3 regions of the Sporosarcina sp. P12(2017) genome follow, and region 1 is predicted to be linked to each of the others. Evidence: riboswitches for the same ligand, from Rfam matches in the RefSeq annotation. Region 1 holds a riboswitch; each other region holds the start of a gene.
The links. A riboswitch is a leader RNA that binds a small molecule or an ion and turns the genes downstream of it on or off. The one in region 1 is predicted to bind thiamine pyrophosphate.
Positions count from the first base shown of each region.

Region 2: it holds a riboswitch for thiamine pyrophosphate, as region 1 does, so the genes downstream of both, CSV80_RS05585 (ABC transporter ATP-binding protein) here and thiC (phosphomethylpyrimidine synthase ThiC) in region 1, are expected to answer to the same signal.
Region 3: it holds a riboswitch for thiamine pyrophosphate, as region 1 does, so the genes downstream of both, thiO (glycine oxidase ThiO) here and thiC (phosphomethylpyrimidine synthase ThiC) in region 1, are expected to answer to the same signal.

Region 1 is NZ_PDYL01000025.1:23,151-29,319, forward strand. It holds gene CSV80_RS16105 (response regulator transcription factor) at 1-423, shown strand, start outside; gene CSV80_RS16110 (calcium/sodium antiporter) at 489-1,442, opposite strand; TPP riboswitch at 2,026-2,143, shown strand; gene thiC (phosphomethylpyrimidine synthase ThiC) at 2,261-4,033, shown strand; gene CSV80_RS18080 (hypothetical protein) at 4,050-4,172, opposite strand; gene CSV80_RS16120 (aldo/keto reductase) at 4,495-5,349, opposite strand; gene CSV80_RS16125 (DUF1361 domain-containing protein) at 5,523-6,169, opposite strand, start outside.
Region 2 is NZ_PDYL01000005.1:119,102-125,270, forward strand. It holds gene CSV80_RS05580 (DUF4430 domain-containing protein) at 1-1,874, opposite strand, end outside; cobalamin riboswitch at 1,997-2,184, opposite strand; TPP riboswitch at 2,326-2,424, shown strand; gene CSV80_RS05585 (ABC transporter ATP-binding protein) at 2,509-3,279, shown strand; gene CSV80_RS05590 (ABC transporter permease) at 3,276-4,028, shown strand; gene CSV80_RS05595 (ABC transporter substrate-binding protein) at 4,025-5,065, shown strand; gene CSV80_RS05600 (S8 family peptidase) at 5,131-6,169, opposite strand, start outside.
Region 3 is NZ_PDYL01000005.1:145,032-151,200, reverse strand. It holds gene CSV80_RS05710 (sulfatase family protein) at 1-1,154, shown strand, start outside; gene CSV80_RS05705 (alpha/beta fold hydrolase) at 1,507-2,337, shown strand; gene CSV80_RS05700 (sensor domain-containing diguanylate cyclase) at 2,330-3,295, shown strand; gene CSV80_RS05695 (hypothetical protein) at 3,470-3,808, shown strand; TPP riboswitch at 4,097-4,208, shown strand; gene thiO (glycine oxidase ThiO) at 4,341-5,468, shown strand; gene CSV80_RS05685 (hypothetical protein) at 5,770-5,997, opposite strand.

The DNA.
Region 1 (6,169 bases):
TCCGATGTTGTAAAAGGACTTGACCTAGGGGCAGATGATTATATTACGAAACCATTTGACGAGCGGGAACTCATCGCGAGAGTGCGCGTGGCATTACGGCGTTCAGAGAACGAAAATCAACCGAAGACTATTCATGAAGGTCCATTTACTCTTGACTTGGAGTCCTATTCCATCCTGTATGACACGCATGAAGTGCGTCTTACGTTAAAGGAGTTCTATATTATAGAAGCGATGATGACTCGGCCAAATCGGACGTTTACCCGGGAAGACTTGCTTCAAGTAGCTTGGGAATTTGACACGTATACAGAGGTTCGGACAGTCGATTCACATATTCGAAATTTACGGGATAAGTTGAGGAAATCAAATTTTCTAATTGACGAGATTTTGGTGACGGTTTGGGGTATCGGCTATAAGTGGAGATAACTACATATCATGCTATAAAGATAGAAAAGGCTACTTTCCACGAATGAATGGAGAGTAGCCTTTTCTTAATTACGTAAAATAACATACACAAGATACACGACGTACGCTACAGCTAGCATGAGCCCTTCACGCTTACCAATTTTGAAGCCAGTTCTAGCGAATAGCAATAATACTAGGGTCAATACAAGCATAATGATGACGTCAATAAACACTTTATCGTTCACTGCGATAGGCGTAATGACAGAGGAAGCCCCGAGAACAAACAGGATGTTAAAAATATTGCTACCGACGATGTTCCCTAAAGCGATTTCACTTTCTTTTTTCAAAGCCGCTGAAATTGATGTAACCAATTCAGGCAATGACGTACCGATCGCAATGATCGTAAGACCGACTAATGTTTCGCTCATGCCAAGAGAATAAGCGATTTTCGTGGCGTTGCTAACGACCAAATCGCCTCCGAATATAATCGCTGCCAACCCGACTAGCGTAATTAGTATATTCTTCCCCCACTTCACATTATCAGTGGCTTGTGTAAGTGTAGCATTTTGACGACTTCGAAGGCCAAGTTCAATCACATAGTACATAAAGATCGAAAGGAATAGTAAGAAAATAATTCCATCGCCGCGTGTGATCATATTGCTGCTGAAGCCTTGTAATGCCATATCACTCATCAACACCAACATGACTATACTTGCTAATAAAGTGAACGGAATCTCTTTCCGGATAGTCTCACTTTGTACCTTCAACGGAAACAGAAATGCCGCCATCCCGACAACGATGGTGATATTGAATATATTACTTCCGACTACGTTCCCCACTGCGACGTCTGCGTTTCCGCCCATCGCTGCAATAATACTGACCGTCGCTTCTGGTGAACTAGTTCCGAGCGCTACAATGGTGAGACCAATCAAAATAGGTGGAATTTGCAACAGTCTTGCAATATTTGAAGAGCCATCCACGAAATAGTCGGCACCTTTTATTAATAATACAAATCCAATAATGAGTAAAACATAGGACATATATTGGTTACCTCCTCCATAGGAATGATATTTCTAATTAGTTGTATGCAAGTGTGTCTAGACTACAATAAAATAATTGCATCAATTACTGCATACTTGATGCATATTATGACAAGCACCATGATAAAAACAAAATATGTATGTGACTTTACTTCCCCATAGCATTCATCCTTCTCAATCCCAGATATGTTATACAATGTAAACTCTACTACACTGATCCTTCCCCCTTTTATTTTTTCTTTTTGATTATCTCACGTCATCACTACTTATGCATCTTACAAGTCATACAAAACATTCATTTCTCATCATTACATGCTTTCTTGAGTGTTGTTGAAAAGATTTTATAAAAATAGCTTGTCCATAGATCTATCTTTACAGACAAGGCAACGATATAATTTTCCAGAAACTTACTATAGGACTGAATGTACAATATTTTGGGGGTTTTCTTCTGATTACGCATTTCTGCTTCCTCACCAATCACACTAGTTACGGGTAAATAACGGAACCTATGAAAATTAACAGAATAATTACTCTTTAAAAACCGATTTAGGTATGGTATACTATTCCTGTTCGAACAATTAAATACTAATACTAGGGGTGTCCAACGTTATTGGACTGAGATGGAATGACAGTACACGCATTCCGGACTCTTTGGACCTGATCTGGCTCGTACCAGCGTAGGGAAGTTTTCATTTTATCAGCAACGCTTATTTTGCGTTTTGAAGACCAGGTCCTATCTACGGAACTGGTCTTTTTTGTTGCCGATTCCCATCACTTGAATCGAGTCATGTCGCCCCTTAAAAGGAGACGATGACAAAATGCAAGAGAAGAAAGAAGAAATCCGTATCCATGAATGTTTTCCGGCAAGTAGCAAGACTTATGTACAAGGAAGTCGTCCTGACATACTCGTACCGATGCGCGAAATTGAACTATCACCAACTGTAACTGATCAAGGTGAAATACCAAATGAACCTTTCCGTGTCTATGATACAAGCGGGAAATATACGGAAGCTGGTTATCAAGTGGATATCCAAAAAGGACTCCCGAATATTAAGAAGAACTGGATAGTTGAACGAAATGACGTGGAAGAGTATGAAGGTCGGCAAGTGAAGCCACAGGATAATGGGTACCGTTCAATGGAAAAAATGAAAAATGACGCAGAATTTCCATTGTTGAAACGCAAACCATTACGAGCAAAAAGTGGCATGAATGTTACACAAATGCATTATGCACGCAAAGGAATCATTACACCTGAAATGGAATTCATTGCAATCCGCGAAAATGTAACGCCTGAACTTGTACGGGATGAAGTGGCGAGAGGACGGGCGATTATACCGTCTAATATTAACCATCCAGAAGCGGAACCGATGATTATCGGTAGTAAATTCCATGTGAAAATCAATGCGAATATCGGAAATTCTGCGGTCTCCTCATCAATTGCTGAGGAAGTGGAAAAGATGACATGGGCTACACGTTGGGGTGCAGATAATATCATGGATTTATCAACGGGAAAGAACATTCATACAACACGTGAATGGATCATCCGCAACTCACCTGTCCCAGTGGGAACGGTCCCATTATATCAAGCGTTGGAAAAAGTAAACGGCAAAGTGGAAGATCTCTCATGGGAAGTATTCCGCGACACATTGATTGAGCAGGCTGAGCAAGGTGTCAGCTACTTTACCATTCATGCGGGTGTTCTGCTCCGTTATATTCCCATGACGATTCATCGTGTGACCGGCATTGTCTCACGTGGTGGTTCTATTATGGCCCAGTGGTGTATGTTGCATCATAAAGAAAGTTTTCTATACACACACTTTGAAGATATATGTGAAATTATGAAACAGTACGATATCGCGTTTTCCTTGGGAGATGGATTACGTCCCGGCTCAATTGCTGATGCCAATGACGAGGCACAATTCGCTGAACTTGAAACACTTGGCGAACTAACGAAGATTGCTTGGTCCCATGATGTGCAAGTCATGGTAGAAGGTCCTGGACATGTGCCTATGCATTTAATTAAGGAAAATATGGATAAGCAAATGGAGATTTGTCAAGAAGCGCCTTTTTATACACTCGGTCCTTTGACGACAGATATTGCTCCTGCCTATGACCACATCACATCTGCTATTGGTGCGGCTATGATCGGCTGGTTCGGGACAGCGATGTTATGTTATGTAACCCCTAAAGAACATCTTGGTCTACCGAATAAAGATGATGTGCGTGAAGGCGTCATTACGTATAAAATTGCAGCCCATGCAGCTGATTTAGCAAAAGGTCATCCGAATGCATATAAACGCGACAACGCATTATCAAAAGCCCGTTTCGAATTCCGTTGGCGAGATCAATTTAATTTAAGTTTGGATCCTGAACGCGCGATGGAATATCATGATGAAACATTGCCGGCTGAAGGAGCCAAGATCGCCCACTTCTGTTCGATGTGCGGACCTAAATTTTGCAGTATGCGAATTTCACACGACATTAGAAAATATGCTGATGAAAACAGTTTAGAAGAGAAGCTAGCAATGGAAAGTGGCATGAAGGAAAAGGCTGAAGAATTTAAAAAATCCGGTGCTGAAATCTATCTTTAATAAGGAGTGAATGGAGTTATGACAACCGAACAGTTAATTCATCAGATCTCTGTAAAACGCCGAAATCTTCATCAGTTAGAAGAACAGTTGGCTCTCCTGCAAGCACAATGCATACACGAATATACAGAAACTGTAACATATAGGAAATGTATGAAATGCTTGAAGATCGAGAGTGTCCATTATTAATACATGTTCTGCTATTCAAATACAGGCTTTGTGCTCTATTGGCTTTCTGAAAAACTCATCGGTATTGTGACGTACTATCGTTTTCCATTCACGCGCCCAATTACACAAATACTTTTAGCCGTTGTCCTTTAAAAGTTGGATTTCATGTTGGTACAATAAAAAGCGACCCACCACGCCTCTTTGCAATGCGGATCTAGGTGGGTCATTTTTATCATGATAACAAGATCTGAAATCGTAGACTTTTTCAATGTAGCCCATTACTAAAATAGATACGTTTAATCAAACTCTTCATATTCATTCGGGTGCTGCCCTTCTACTCTTCCCGCTTCACCTTTATCTAAAGAATCAATTTGTCTCATATCTTCTTCAGTCAATTCAAAGTCGAATACATCGAGATTCGCTTTTTGATGGGCATAGTTAGAAGATTTTACGACCGTTAAAATATCATTCTGTAGGTTCCAACGAATAATAATTTGCGCTGGTTCCTTATTGTGTTTTTTAGCTATCGAGACAATCGTTTCATTTTCTAACACGTCATTTAATTCACGCCCTAAAGGACTCCAAGCTTCTGTTACGATACCGCGGCTTTTATTGTATTCCACTAGTTCGTTATTGTTAAAATACGGATGGCGTTCAATCTGATTGGTCGCCGGCGTTACACCTGTTTCCTCTATGATACGCTCTAGATGTTCCGGTAAGAAATTAGAAACACCAATCGTCTTAATCAGTCCGAATTTCTGCGCATCGACTAAAGCTTGCCACGCTTCTACGTATTGATCTTGTTTTGGAAGTGGCCAATGAATCAAGTATTTATCAAAATAATCGATTCCGATACGGTACAGTGACTCTTGGATCATCAGAATTGCTCTTTCGTAATCATGTGAAGCTCCAGGAAGTTTGGAACTGATCATCAGTTCTTCCCTAGGTACAGATGACCGCCGAACCGCTTCTCCTACCATTCCTTCATTATTATAATTCGTTGATGTATCAATCAGTCTGTAACCCGCTTCGATCGCCGTTAACGTACTGACTACACCTTGCGCACCTTTTACTTTAACCGTTCCGAAACCAATTGAAGGAAGGCTCGTTCCATCATTCAATCGCATCGATTGTACTTTCAACTGTTCCATTTTTATCTTACTCCTTTTTTAAAAGTAAACTCTTCTACTCGTCTCATCCATGTAATTTCCCTTGCTGAAAGTGAACTAAACATTCATTCCCCTTTAGAATCAAAAAGCACCTGTGTCTGCAATACACATGAATAGCTAAACATCCACGTGTATTGCCGGCACAAATGCACTTCTTACTTTTCCTTAAACGATCGAAACAGCATATAGCAAAATAAAACAAAACCAGAGAAAGCGATAATGAACTGTACACCAAATCGATCTACTTCCGCCACTTGTTGTAACACTTGGAATGGATTGAAAACTATATCCCAACTATTGAAACGTAGGAACCTTCCAATATAAACACCGATTCCTGTCAGTAAACCGACACTTAAAATACTGGCGTAGCCGACCTTCCTTGAATACTTCATTCTGACAATCTGTTCGAAAATATAAACAGACTCCAGCCCTACTACGATGGAATAAAAAAAGCCCATGGCAATCACTAATAACTTCGTCCATATCAAAATGTCGTGGCTGTATACTATACCGCCACCCGGCGCATACGGTACTACATTTGCCATCCACCTGAACTTTTCATTCGCTATATGAATAAAATCCGTTACGAGATAGACGGAATTAGGGAAGAAAAATAACCAAAGCAATATCCAGAAAACAGACCAACTAATTTTTCTCTGCCCTACCGTCATGACTGCTTGACGAATAAAGAATAACGGTAATATGGCCAACAACACATTCCAAGACAACGCCGCATAGAGAAAATCCAAACTCTCAAAGAGCATGACTAGACAGACGCCCCAATAAGCAAACATGAATAATA
Region 2 (6,169 bases), on a different contig from region 1:
GATGGATCTTTACCTACTGCTAGCAAACCGAAGATATAGCGAATATGATCCGTATCTGCTTCATCTTTCTGTAATCCTGGATCTTTAGTGAGCCACTCTGGTAATTGTGCTGTACCATCACTTAATTGTGAACTGGACGCGCCCAATGCAACCAATTCCGTCCAACTGATTCCAGGCATACTCCATCTGAAATTATCCTTATTATATCTCTCCACTTCATAGAAACGTAACGTATCCGCAAGCATATCGTCTACCGTACGAATAGTTTCTGGTATAGCAGGAGTATTATTTGCAGTAGTGTTTACATTCGACTGCACTGCTTTAGCAAGCCCAGTTATTGATAACGTTACATTTGGTACTTCGCCTTGCACATGTAGAAGTACGTTCTGACTACTTTCAACTGTGACTGAGCCAACTGTTAGGGCTCCATTACCTATAGTCCAGTTACTAACATTTGAAGCCGCTTCCGTAAACGTGTCTCCACTTAATGTGAGTTCAATAGTCGGATCCTTGTCCCCGACTTTCAACTTCGTAATGGATTCAAGAACTGCATTGCGTTTATAGAAAATGTGAATCTTATCATTGTCGTTTACTACATTATCGAAAAGTGAAGTAGATGATCCTTCATTAACATCAACAACCCACTGATCATTGCCATGTAAATTTCCATTTTGAACGTTGTTAATCGATACAAAATTCTCTTTCGCTTGATCCAACTCGTAAGGAATATTTTGTTCTTTTAACAACTGTTCAACAACTTGTACAATCGTATCGCCTGCTTCGAATGCCACTGCAGTATCTGCAAGAATCGGTGCATCTACCCCATCGACTTTCACGTAGGCTGTAGGCCGCTCTGTTTTTAAAGCAATTCGATTCCAAACAGAACTTCCCGCTTTCATGTCTGCTAGCGCAAGTAATACTTGTTCTGTCGCCATTAAATTAGTACTTTTATCAGTCACTTTCCACTTATAAGACCCGTCTTCAAACTGGAAACCTTTTATTGCATCTACTACTGTCTGATTGCCTACATGCCACTTTTCTGCTAGTACATTCTCATTGACTGCAGCTAGACCCCAAATCGCTGTCGCTGTGGAGTTGGCATTATCGCCCATTCCAAAATTACCTGGCGAATTAAATCCACCCGTCGTTAAGTCTAGTTGTCTAGCTCGTAATAAGTCCTTCGTTCTTTCAATAGCTGCATCTGCCGCTTCTTCCCCTTGATAGTTCGACAACGCGATCATGCCCATACCTGTCATATCTGGGTCTGAAACCGGACCAAAGAATGAATATCCACCATCTTCATTTTGGTTATCGATCAAAAATTGTAGCGCTTTTTGTTTCTTATCTGTATTCCACTCACCTAAATCGGCTCCTAGACGTTCGCCTGTATCCATCGCAAGCACGGCCCACATATGTTTATTAATGCCGCCAAATGAGCCTGTCTCTTCGTTTTGTTGCGATGCTAATTCCGCATAAAGATTACGATTCGTTTCCCATGCATCGGCTGGATCTTCGTTCATTGCAAGCAATCCGAAGATAAAGCGAATATGATCTGTACCATAATGTATAGGTTCTAGATAATCTGGATCTTCTTTTTGCCATTCTGGTAATACCCACTCGCCATCATTCAGGTCTTCACCTGCTGCGTAAAGCCCGACTAATAATTGCCACGAATCCAATTTCATCTTTTTGTTTTTATAAAACTGAACGGTTCTAGCTAATAATTCTTCCACATCTGTCTGCTCTTCAACCATTCCTTGTGTATTCTCTACTCCTGTATCAACTGCTTGTACTGTTGGAGTTAAAACCGACAACACCAACAATAAACTTAGCAACACAGATAATGTCTTGCTTACTCGACTACCTTTCCTCAACGACTCCTACCCCCTATTTTTTTCAATAAAAAAATCCCGCCTCCGGAAAGAGACAAGGATGGATGGATGCGTGTTTAGACATACATAATACAACACAACATACACACCTTTTTCCGGAAGGCTGTAAGCATTGTATTATGGTAAGTCTCCTGACTTTTGGATACGAACGCAACTTCAACCTTCCCAGTATGAATACCAGTGGTTGTCAGAAGTTACTTTCCAATTACAGTGGCCGGACCGTTCAGGATTTTCACCTGATTCCTTTTTACGTCTTGCAAACTAGCAAGACACCAAAATACGCTATAAACTATCCTTAATCATAATGAGTCGACAAAACAATTGCAATAGCGAGATTTTTGACGTGTAGGATATTTTCCAACTCCCTATAAATGACCAATTTATTCCTGTCCTATCTTGACTATCTTTTCAGACTATGTAACGATAAGATATGGATAAACACTAGGGGTGCTGTTGCTGAGAGAGGCGTTCGCCTTAACCCTCGAAACCTGCTCTAGATAATGCTAGCGGAGGGAAGTGGACATATGACGGATTTCGACCGTACTATGCAACCACTTCGCACAGAGAAGTGGTTTTTTGTGTGTATTTTTTGAAGAAATGAGAAGTGGTAAGAATGATGACGAATAAGGTTTTAGAGTTTACGAATGTATCTTTTCATTATCGAGCAACCAATGCTTCTAAACCAACCGCAATTTTTGACCAAGTCGATTGGCATGTAAATGAAGGCGAATTTGTCAGCATCATTGGACCAAGTGGTTACGGGAAAAGCACTTTATTCCGACTGGTCACCGGTCTAGAGAATCCTGACAGTGGTGAGATTTCATTGAACGGAGAAGTGACAACGAAGCGATTAGGCAAAGTGGGCTATATGCCGCAGCAAGACTTACTCATGCCGTGGCGAACGATTCTTGAAAATGTCCAATTACCAGTAGAACTTCAAGGCGGTAAACCTACTGCCGACCAGATCATCCAGCTACTCGCTGATTTCGGACTGGCAGGCGAAGAAAACGCTTATCCTGGAAATTTATCAGGCGGGATGCGACAACGGGTTTCCTTTTTACGAACGATCCTGACCGGCTCCAATATTTTATTGCTGGACGAGCCATTCAGCGCACTCGATGCGATCACACGGCTGACGATGCAAGAGTGGCTGATCGATCAATGGCAGAAGCTCGATAAAACGATTGTCTTCATCACACATGATATCGACGAAGCTTTATTTCTATCCGATCGCATCTTCGTACTCGCTGAAAGACCAGTACAGACGATTCGCGAAGTCATCGTGCCTCTCAGCCGACCACGTACTATGCGAGACCTGGCACAGCCCGAAGTGATGGAAATGAAGGAGCAACTTATTAGCGAGCTTCGTTCGGAGGCGCGGCTATGAAGAAAATCACTTCGTATAGTTGGTCTATACTTTTCGTTGCGATCTTACTGGGCCTATGGGAAATTAGCGCACGTCTTTACGACAAAAGCTTTCTCTTCCCGTCCCCTTCAGCGATTCTGATCAGATTATGGGAGCTGAAGACGGAGCTGTTTATCCACCACTTACCTCCGACTGCTTTAACTATCTTAATCGGCTTATCGATTTCAATCATGCTCGGATCCACACTGGCAATTGCGATGTATAGTAAGAAACCGATCGAGCAGGCGTTTTACCCTATCCTGATCGCGTCGCAAACGATTCCGGTCATCGCGCTCGCACCGATTTTCGTCTTATGGTTCGGCTACAGCATTTGGAGTAAAGTCGCGGTTACGGTACTGATTACTTTTTTCCCGATTACCGTCAGCGTTTTCGACGGCTTGCGCTCTTCAGATAAAAATTTACGTGAATTAATGCTAACAATGGGTGCGTCCGCAAAAGATATCTTCTATAAATTAGACCTGCCTTCCGCTTTGCCATCTTTCTTCTCTGGACTCAAAGTGGCGGTCACACTGAGTGTAATCGGTGCGGCCATTGGGGAATGGCTAGGTGCTCAGGCAGGACTTGGATACTTCAGCAGAAGAATGATGACGCAATTTGACAGTGCCGCCGTATTCGCACCGATCGTCTTGCTATCTGCAGTAGGCATTATCTTCTTTCTACTCGTCGTCGTATTGGAAAAACACTTTTTACAATGGAGGAATCACCAATGAGAAAACGTCTGTTCCTTAGCATCATTTTTCTTCTTGTACTGCTAGCTGGGTGCAATAATGATAAGACTCCCGCAGATAACGAAGAGACACCGAACAATGAAAAGAAAAAAGTCAGCATCATGCTCGACTGGTATCCAAATGCAGTACATAGCTATATTTATGTAGCCCAGGAAAAAGGTTATTTTAATGAAGAGAACGTGGAAGTGGACATACAATTCCCTGCCAATCCGACCGATCCAATGAACTTGACCGCAGCAGGAAAAGTGACTCTTGGACTGTATTACCAACCGGATGTCATTTTAGCGCAAGCCAATGAAGACATTCCGATTAAAGCAATCGCCTCGATTGTGCGAGAGCCACTAAATTATACTGTCATGCTAGAGGAAAGTTCGATTCAATCACCTAAAGATCTCGAAGGTAAAACAATCGGTTATCCAGGGATTCCACTAAACGAATCTTTGATTAAAACGATGGTAACGAATGACGGCGGCGATTATGACAAAGTGAATATGATCGACGTTGGATTCGAATTGGAATCTTCACTCGTTTCAAAACGTGTTGATGCCGTGACAGGAACATTTATTAACCACGAAGTGCCTGTCATGAACTCGAAAGGCTTCAAAACGCGCTACTTTAATCCAGTAGACTATGGCGTGCCAAATTATAGTGAAATTGTGTTGTTGACGAGTGATGATACATGGGACAAAGAACAAGACGCAATCCAGGCTTTCTGGCGGGCAGCACAAAAAGGGTATGAATTTATGGTAGAACAGCCCGAAGAAGCACTCGACCTCTTGCTAAGCAACCAAGATCAAGCGAACTTCCCGTTAGACAAAGCAATTGAAACGGAAAGTTTAAATGTGTTATTACCGAAGATGGATACAGACGGTGAAGCATTTGGTACGCTTGATGAAACATCTTGGGAAGAAGTGCGTGACTGGCTACATGAGATGGAATTGATCAAGACGAAACCTGAAGTGGACGATATGATTTTAGACGTCAGCACAGGTGACATGTTTTCTAAAATAACGAAGTAACACACAAAAGGCTATTGCAAAAGTCTCTATGACTGGCTGCAATAGCCTTTTTCTATTCTATAGAATTAGCGAGGAAGTACCGTAAACTTCACAGCAAATGACTTTTTCATTGCGACACCTTTTTTATTCTGCAACCCTTTCTCCACGCGTAAATAATGAACTCCTAGTTGCCACTCTTTAGTTGGTGTAATTAATAATTGCTTGCTATTTGTAGGATCCACTTTCGCTGTAAAGCTTTCGATACGTTCTGCGCTATTTGGCGAACGGGTAATGTAAATATGTTTTGAGTAGTCTTTTCCAAGTAGTAATTCATTAGTAAATTTGATTGTGAATACTTTATTCGTTTGTACTTTCAGTTCTGGAAAATCGCCTGTAAATTCATTTGGCGGAATGGGTGTAGAACTAGCTGGTAACGCATGGCTCAGCTTCTCTAAATTTACAACCCCTGCTCCAAAATGAATATCTTTACCTGGCGCGCCTAGGTCTGTCGCGGTCATTTCTAGTAACTGTTTGGTTTCAGCTGGGGTTGCTTCAGGCTTCAATGATTTTACCAAAGCCGCTGCACCTGCTACCATTGGTCCCGAAAAAGATGTTCCACTGACTGACTTATAGCTATTAGCAAGGGTTGTCGTATAGATTGCCGCACCTGGAGCGACTAAGCTCACGTGAGAGTTATAGTTTGAAAAGAAAGCGCGCTGATTATCTCTTTCCGTTGCGCCAACTGAAATAACGGAAGGATAAGATGCAGGAAACATGATCGAATTCCCTTTCGTTGCATCATTCCCTGCAGACGATACGACCGTGATACCCGATTCGACTGCACGCTGAATCGCTTTTTCTTCCATTTGAGAAGACATGCTGCTTCCGTAACTCATATTGATTACATCGACTTGTTTCTTGATGGCGTAATCAATCGCCTTAATACTATCCGACACTTTACTGAGACCGTTCAGATGCGAGATTTTCAACGGCAATATTTTGGTTTCATATGTTCCCGCAATACCTACTACGCCTAGATTATTTCCAGCCTTAGCCGCGACTACGCCTGCGACAGCTGTGCCATGGCCATTGACGTCCTGAACATTCGAATTATTTGCGTAAAAA
Region 3 (6,169 bases), on a different contig from region 1:
GTGGACGCGATGAAGTGTATGCAGCGGATACCGTGAAACTGATTAAACAATTAGATATAGATAGACAGTGTGATAAAAAGGATACCCCTTGGTTTATTCAATGTTCATTCGTCAACCCACATGATATCGCATTGTATGGTATATTTTCTGCCATTTCTCCTAACTTTAATTTCGAAGTGGATCCCACACTACCTTTCATCCCTCCCGCCCCAACAGTTCACGAATCGCTGCAGTCTAAACCGTCAGTACAGGAAAGTTATCGGCAAACGTATCCAAAAGGACTTCAGCCCATACATGATAATAATTTTTACCGTCAGCTTTATTACAGTCTTCAAAAAGAAGTGGATAACGAACTCCTCAAAGTTCTTACCGCTCTCCAACAGTCCAGTTTTTTGGATAATACGATTATCGTGTTCACATCGGATCATGGTGAGCAACTGGGTGCACACGGCGGCCTGTATCAGAAATGGTACACGATGTACGAAGAATCCATTCATGTTCCTCTCATCATTCATAGCCCGACACTTTTCAATAAAGCAGCATCTACAAACATGCTAACGAGTCATGTCGATATTTTACCTACTCTTCTAGGATTAGCCGGAATTGACCCCGCGGCTATACAACGGAAACTATCCTGCGATCATACAGAAGTACAGCCGCTCGTTGGACGGAATCTAACACCGCTCTTTTACGGCCGTGACCATTTCTTCCGAGCAAATGAACCGTTGTATTTCATGACAGAAGATAATGTCTTCAAAGGCCTCCACCAAACCAACCCGATTACCGGGCGTCCCTATGAACAGGTTGTCCAACCAAGCTCTATCGAAGCCGTCTTTGCCTCATTTCAAACGGGATGCAACAATGAGTATGAAATTTGGAAATTCGCCCGATACTTCGACAACCCTCAATTTTGGTCGGACCCCGGAGTTAGTGATACAACACTAGTTGAGAAAGATGGGTGCTGGGTGGAGATCATCAAAACAGAGCCGGTTGGCGATCAATTTGAAATCTACAACCTTGCCGAGGATCCGCTAGAGACGAAGAACTTGGCTGATCCTGCCCATGCGTCGGAGGAAATAGATGTGATTCGTTGTAAATTGGAACAGTTGTTGGCGGATCAGCGTTCTGAAAAACGATTGAGTCCAGGGGATTAAACAGGTACCAGGTCCCCACACAATTCTCGCACAATTCAGGTAAATGAATATAGGAATGATCATTCCTCCTATAAAGAAAAGCGTCAACTCCAAGATTTCGGAGTTGACGCTTTTTGATAATTGAGCTAGATAAAAACAGTTTTTGCGTAAAAAGTCATGCATGTTTACATATACATAGATAGTCTGCAATACAAAAGCGTACTGACTCTACTATGAGTTACTAACTCAATAAAAATACTAAATTGAAAGAAATCAAACGTTACTATATACTAATATTAAGATTAATGAACTACAAAGATGGTAGTTATAGTATTATTACTAAGTATATTAATTTAAAAGTGGAGGTTTTAATATGAAACAAAGTATCCTCTTGCGCAATAATGTTAAAGTCACTGGGAAAGGTGAAAGAACGATTATATTTGCGCCTGGCTTCGGGTGTGATTTGAATGTATGGAACTTGACAGCGCCTTACTTTGAAGACCATTTCCAAGTTGTTTTATTCGATTATGTTGGTTCGGGACAATCTGATTATCAAGCGTACAGTGCGGAAAAATATCAAGATCTTAATGGGTATGCACAGGACGTGCTCGATGTGTGCAATGCTTTAGAATTGAAGGAAGCGATATTCGTCGGACATTCTGTCGGAGGTATTATCGGTATGCTAGCGGCAATTCAGAAGCCTGATTTATTTGAACATCTTATATTAATAGGTCCTTCTCCTTATTACCTGAATGAAGTACCTGATTATTACGGTGGGTTTGAGAAGGAAGATTTAGAAGGTTTGATTCAGATGATGGACATGAATTATATCGGCTGGGCGAATTATCTAGCGCAAGTCATAATGAAGAACCCTGAAAGGCCGGAACTTTCACAGCAATTGGAGGATAACTTCTGCTCGACAGATCCGGAGGTTGCCCGTCGTTTTGCGATTGCGACCTTCTTCTCTGATCATCGAGATGATGTGAGGAAAGTGATAGTGCCATCGCTCATTCTCCAATGTTCCGATGATAGTATTGCGCCTGTTGAAGTGGGACGTTATATGCATCGGCACCTCCAGAACAGCACGCTTGAAATCATGGATGCGACAGGACATTGCCCTCATATGAGTCATCCAGAAAAAACCATTCAGCTGATTAGAAATTATTTGACTTCCGTATACAAGAGTCTTGTCACAAATGGATAGACAGCTAGATTCTGCGCCGTTCGGTTATTTCACACTGGATGATACAGGGATGATTGTTGAAATCAATCAGACGCTGCTTAGTTTACTTGGCTATCAGCTTCATGAGGTAAAGGGGAAACACATCAATCTGATATTGCCGAACGCAAGCCGGTCTTTTTATCAGCTGTACTTTTTTCCGATGATTCGATTGCAGAATAAAGTAGAAGAGATGTATTTTTCATTCAAGTCCAAAGACGGGCAGGAAATTTCCGTGCTATTGAACGCATTGCGTAATGAACGAGATGGAAAGGCTTTCAATGATTGTGCATGTCTGCGCATGAAGAATAGAATCGAGTATGAGGAAGTGATTCTTGCGGCCAAAAAGGACACGGAAACACGCAATCTACTGAAGGTGAAGCAGATACAAGAATTGGAGCGCTTGCGGATCGAGTATGAAGCGAAGCAAAATAAGTTATTAGCGTTAAATGAGACACTTCAGGAGATGGCCATTACGGATGGACTCACAGGTCTCAAGAACCGTCACTACCTACAAGAAAGTCTTTCTTCCTATTTTATGCCGCACAACGAACGGTCCTTGTCTCTTTCTTTTCTGTTAATCGATATAGACTTTTTTAAAAAGGTAAATGATACATATGGTCATTTGACGGGCGATAGCATATTGCGGGAGTTGGGACGCTTGTTTAGGGAAGAATCCAGGACAGAAGATGTGGCTGCTCGTTACGGGGGAGAAGAATTTGCTTTAGTTCTTCCAGCAACAGAGAAAGTGGAAGCTTTAGAAATAGCGGAGAGAATTCGTTGCCGAGTTGAGAATGCGGATTGGAATAGCTATGGTGTTACCGTCAGTATTGGGGTAGCGACCAAGGTGCCAGGAGATACGGAGAATTCTTTGCAGTCTAGAGCAGATTGGGCATTGTATACTTCAAAAGATAATGGACGGAATCGGATTACGTTTGGTTAAGGTACCAGGTCCCCGCACAATTCAAACACAATTCGGGTAATTGAATATGGGAAAGATAAAGGCGGTAAGGCCAAAACATTTTATCGAACGACTGGCATCCTTGGTATATGGAATTTCTGTCTGCAGCATGGACTTCCTTCACATCAGTCAATCACTGCGGAGCAAAAGAAGAATATGGCAGACGGGTTGTCGAGTATTGCGATCACCAATCTAAAGAAGAGTGGTGGCGGTGTAAGTAGCAATATGGACGAAATTCTACTACAAGACGAATATGCAAAAGAATTGTGGATGAAAGAGATTGAATTGATTAACCCCGATATAGTTGTGTGCTGTGGCACGTTCTCGGTCGTTAAATCAGTAGTAGGTTTTCAGACAGAAGTCTGTGACTCAGGTGCGCTGTATGGAGATGCTCTTGGCACTCGCTTTGTTGAATTTATGCATCCAATGTATCGTGTCAGTCCGAAGATTATTTATGCTTATTTCAAGGAAACTATGCAGTCGTGCCGTTCATAAAAAAGGGGTACTGATCCACTAAGTAAATTAGAAAACTTAACAGATCAACAACAAAAAGCCTCCTTGGTTATTTTCAGTCGAGGAATTTTTGTTGTTTTCAAATTGAAGCATTAACTAAAGTAGTTGCGTGAAAAATCTAAAGAGGAATCGCTTTCGGGTACGCTGTGCACGAAACTATTCAGCCCATACACTACAATTGCATGCAAAATCACCTTGCACAGGCACCGATCCACAATAAATTTAAAATGACAAATTCTAACTAGTATGTTAATCTGAAAAAAATGAATATTCATCCACTGGAGGTGCCTTTGAAAAAAGGCTGAGATCAAAGTGATTGACTTTGGGACTCTTGGAACCTGATCCAGCTCGTACTGGCGAAGGGAAGTGGCACTGCTTACATCACTTGTATGTTATGGACTGTATACATGAGGCGCTGCTTTCTTCTATGAAAGTGGCGTTTTTCACTTCCTAACAGGCCGGTATAGATGTTCAATGGTATCAGTATTTAGGTCATCTTTGAGGAGTGGAAACAATGAAGACATATGATCATATTGTTATTGGCGGAGGAGTAATAGGTTGTTCCATTGCTTATCGACTGGCCAAAGAAGGCTTAAGCGTAGCTGTTTTTGATGCAGGCAAAGCCGGACAGGCCTCTATGGCAGCAGGAGGGATGCTTGGGGCGCAAAATGAGTTTGAGCAGGACAATCCGTTGTTGGGAATCGCACTGGAAAGCCGAGCGATGTTCCCTCAACTTCGTGATGAATTGCTGTCCGAAACGGGTATAGACATTGATTTACGAACAGCTGGCCTGATCAAAACGGCCGCGACAGAACAGGATCGTGACGAGCTGCATCGGCAGTATCACTTTTTATCCGAAAAGGACCCATCCATTCAGTGGCTTGAGCCGGAAGAAGTGCCGAAGATCGAACCTTGTATGATGTCCCAAACTGCCGGTGCTATTTTTCTGGAAAAAGACCATCAAGTGAAAGCCCCCTTGCTCGCACAGGCCTTTTTGAAAGCAGCAATGAATGCCGGTGCCCATGTATATGAAGAAACAAAGGCTCTTCGTCTGCTGATTCAGCACAACCGGATAGTGGGGGTTGATACTTCAATCGGCTCGCTTTATGCAACTCAAGTGACGATTGCAGCCGGTGCCTGGAGCAGCCATCTCTTAGCTGACACTGATTTTTCCTTGCCCGTCATTCCTGTGAAAGGTGAATGCTTGTCAATCCGGCTGGCCGGCCCTGCACCGGTCAAAACGGTTTTTGCGGTAGACGGCTGTTATATTGTGCCGAAACGAAATAAGGAAATGCTCATCGGTGCAACGTCTATTCCCGGTTCCTTTGATACATCAGTAACGGCTCATGGCATTCTTTCGCTATTACAACGGGCTTCCCGCCTATTGCCTGTGCTTAGTGATGGAGTGATCCACCGAACATGGGTCGGTGTACGTCCCCAAGCCGCAGACCATCTGCCGATCATGGGGTCTCATCCGTTCATCGACGGGCTGCATATATGTACCGGTCATTACCGAAACGGCATTTTGCTTAGCCCGATTACAGGTATACTGATGAAGGATTACATAAACGGCTGTCAGAAGACGCATGAGTTGCTTACTCCTTTTGCTTTAAGTGGCGCCAGGTTGAGTTACCAAGCCTAGGTTGCAGCATATAGTGGGTGGAAGTCCTGCCGAGAATGAATTAGCCATTCACTCGTAGCGAGTCTTGGAGGATGTGAGGAACATACTGTGCATGTGTTAAATGGGCGAAACGAATGCTATCATTGCTGTTGATTTTGGATAGTTATCGCGGTGATTATGTTGTCGTTTGCGGTCCAGTGTAATTTTTAGGAATCATTACACTACGTAAAGTATGTGCTACTTAAATATTTTTTCAATTCACGTAGTTCAATATATGTAAAAATACAGCTGCCACTATTAAAGTGGCGGCTGCATTTATTCATCAGTGTTTACGATGATGAAACAGACGGGACAGGCCTTTCAGAATGATCGCCAAGGCGAACAACACGATGATGATCACGATGATCACTGCAACGGCTAAAAGCAGCAGGTTTGTACCGACGACCGCCAATACAGCGGGCACAATTAAAAACAAGCCGAGCAAAGCATATCCGGCTATAAGCCCGAAGAAGAAAAGCTGTTCTTTGCTTACATGTTCATGTTTTGACATAAACTTCACCTCCTTGCTGTACTATATGTAACCTCCAGCAAGGCGAACTAATGCAATACACACGGTTGTTGTAAATAAAAGAGTATTTATATAGAAACGGTAAGAAACGGTACCAGGTCCCCACACAATTCAAAACTATTCAGACAATTATAGTTCTATAATACGTAAAACA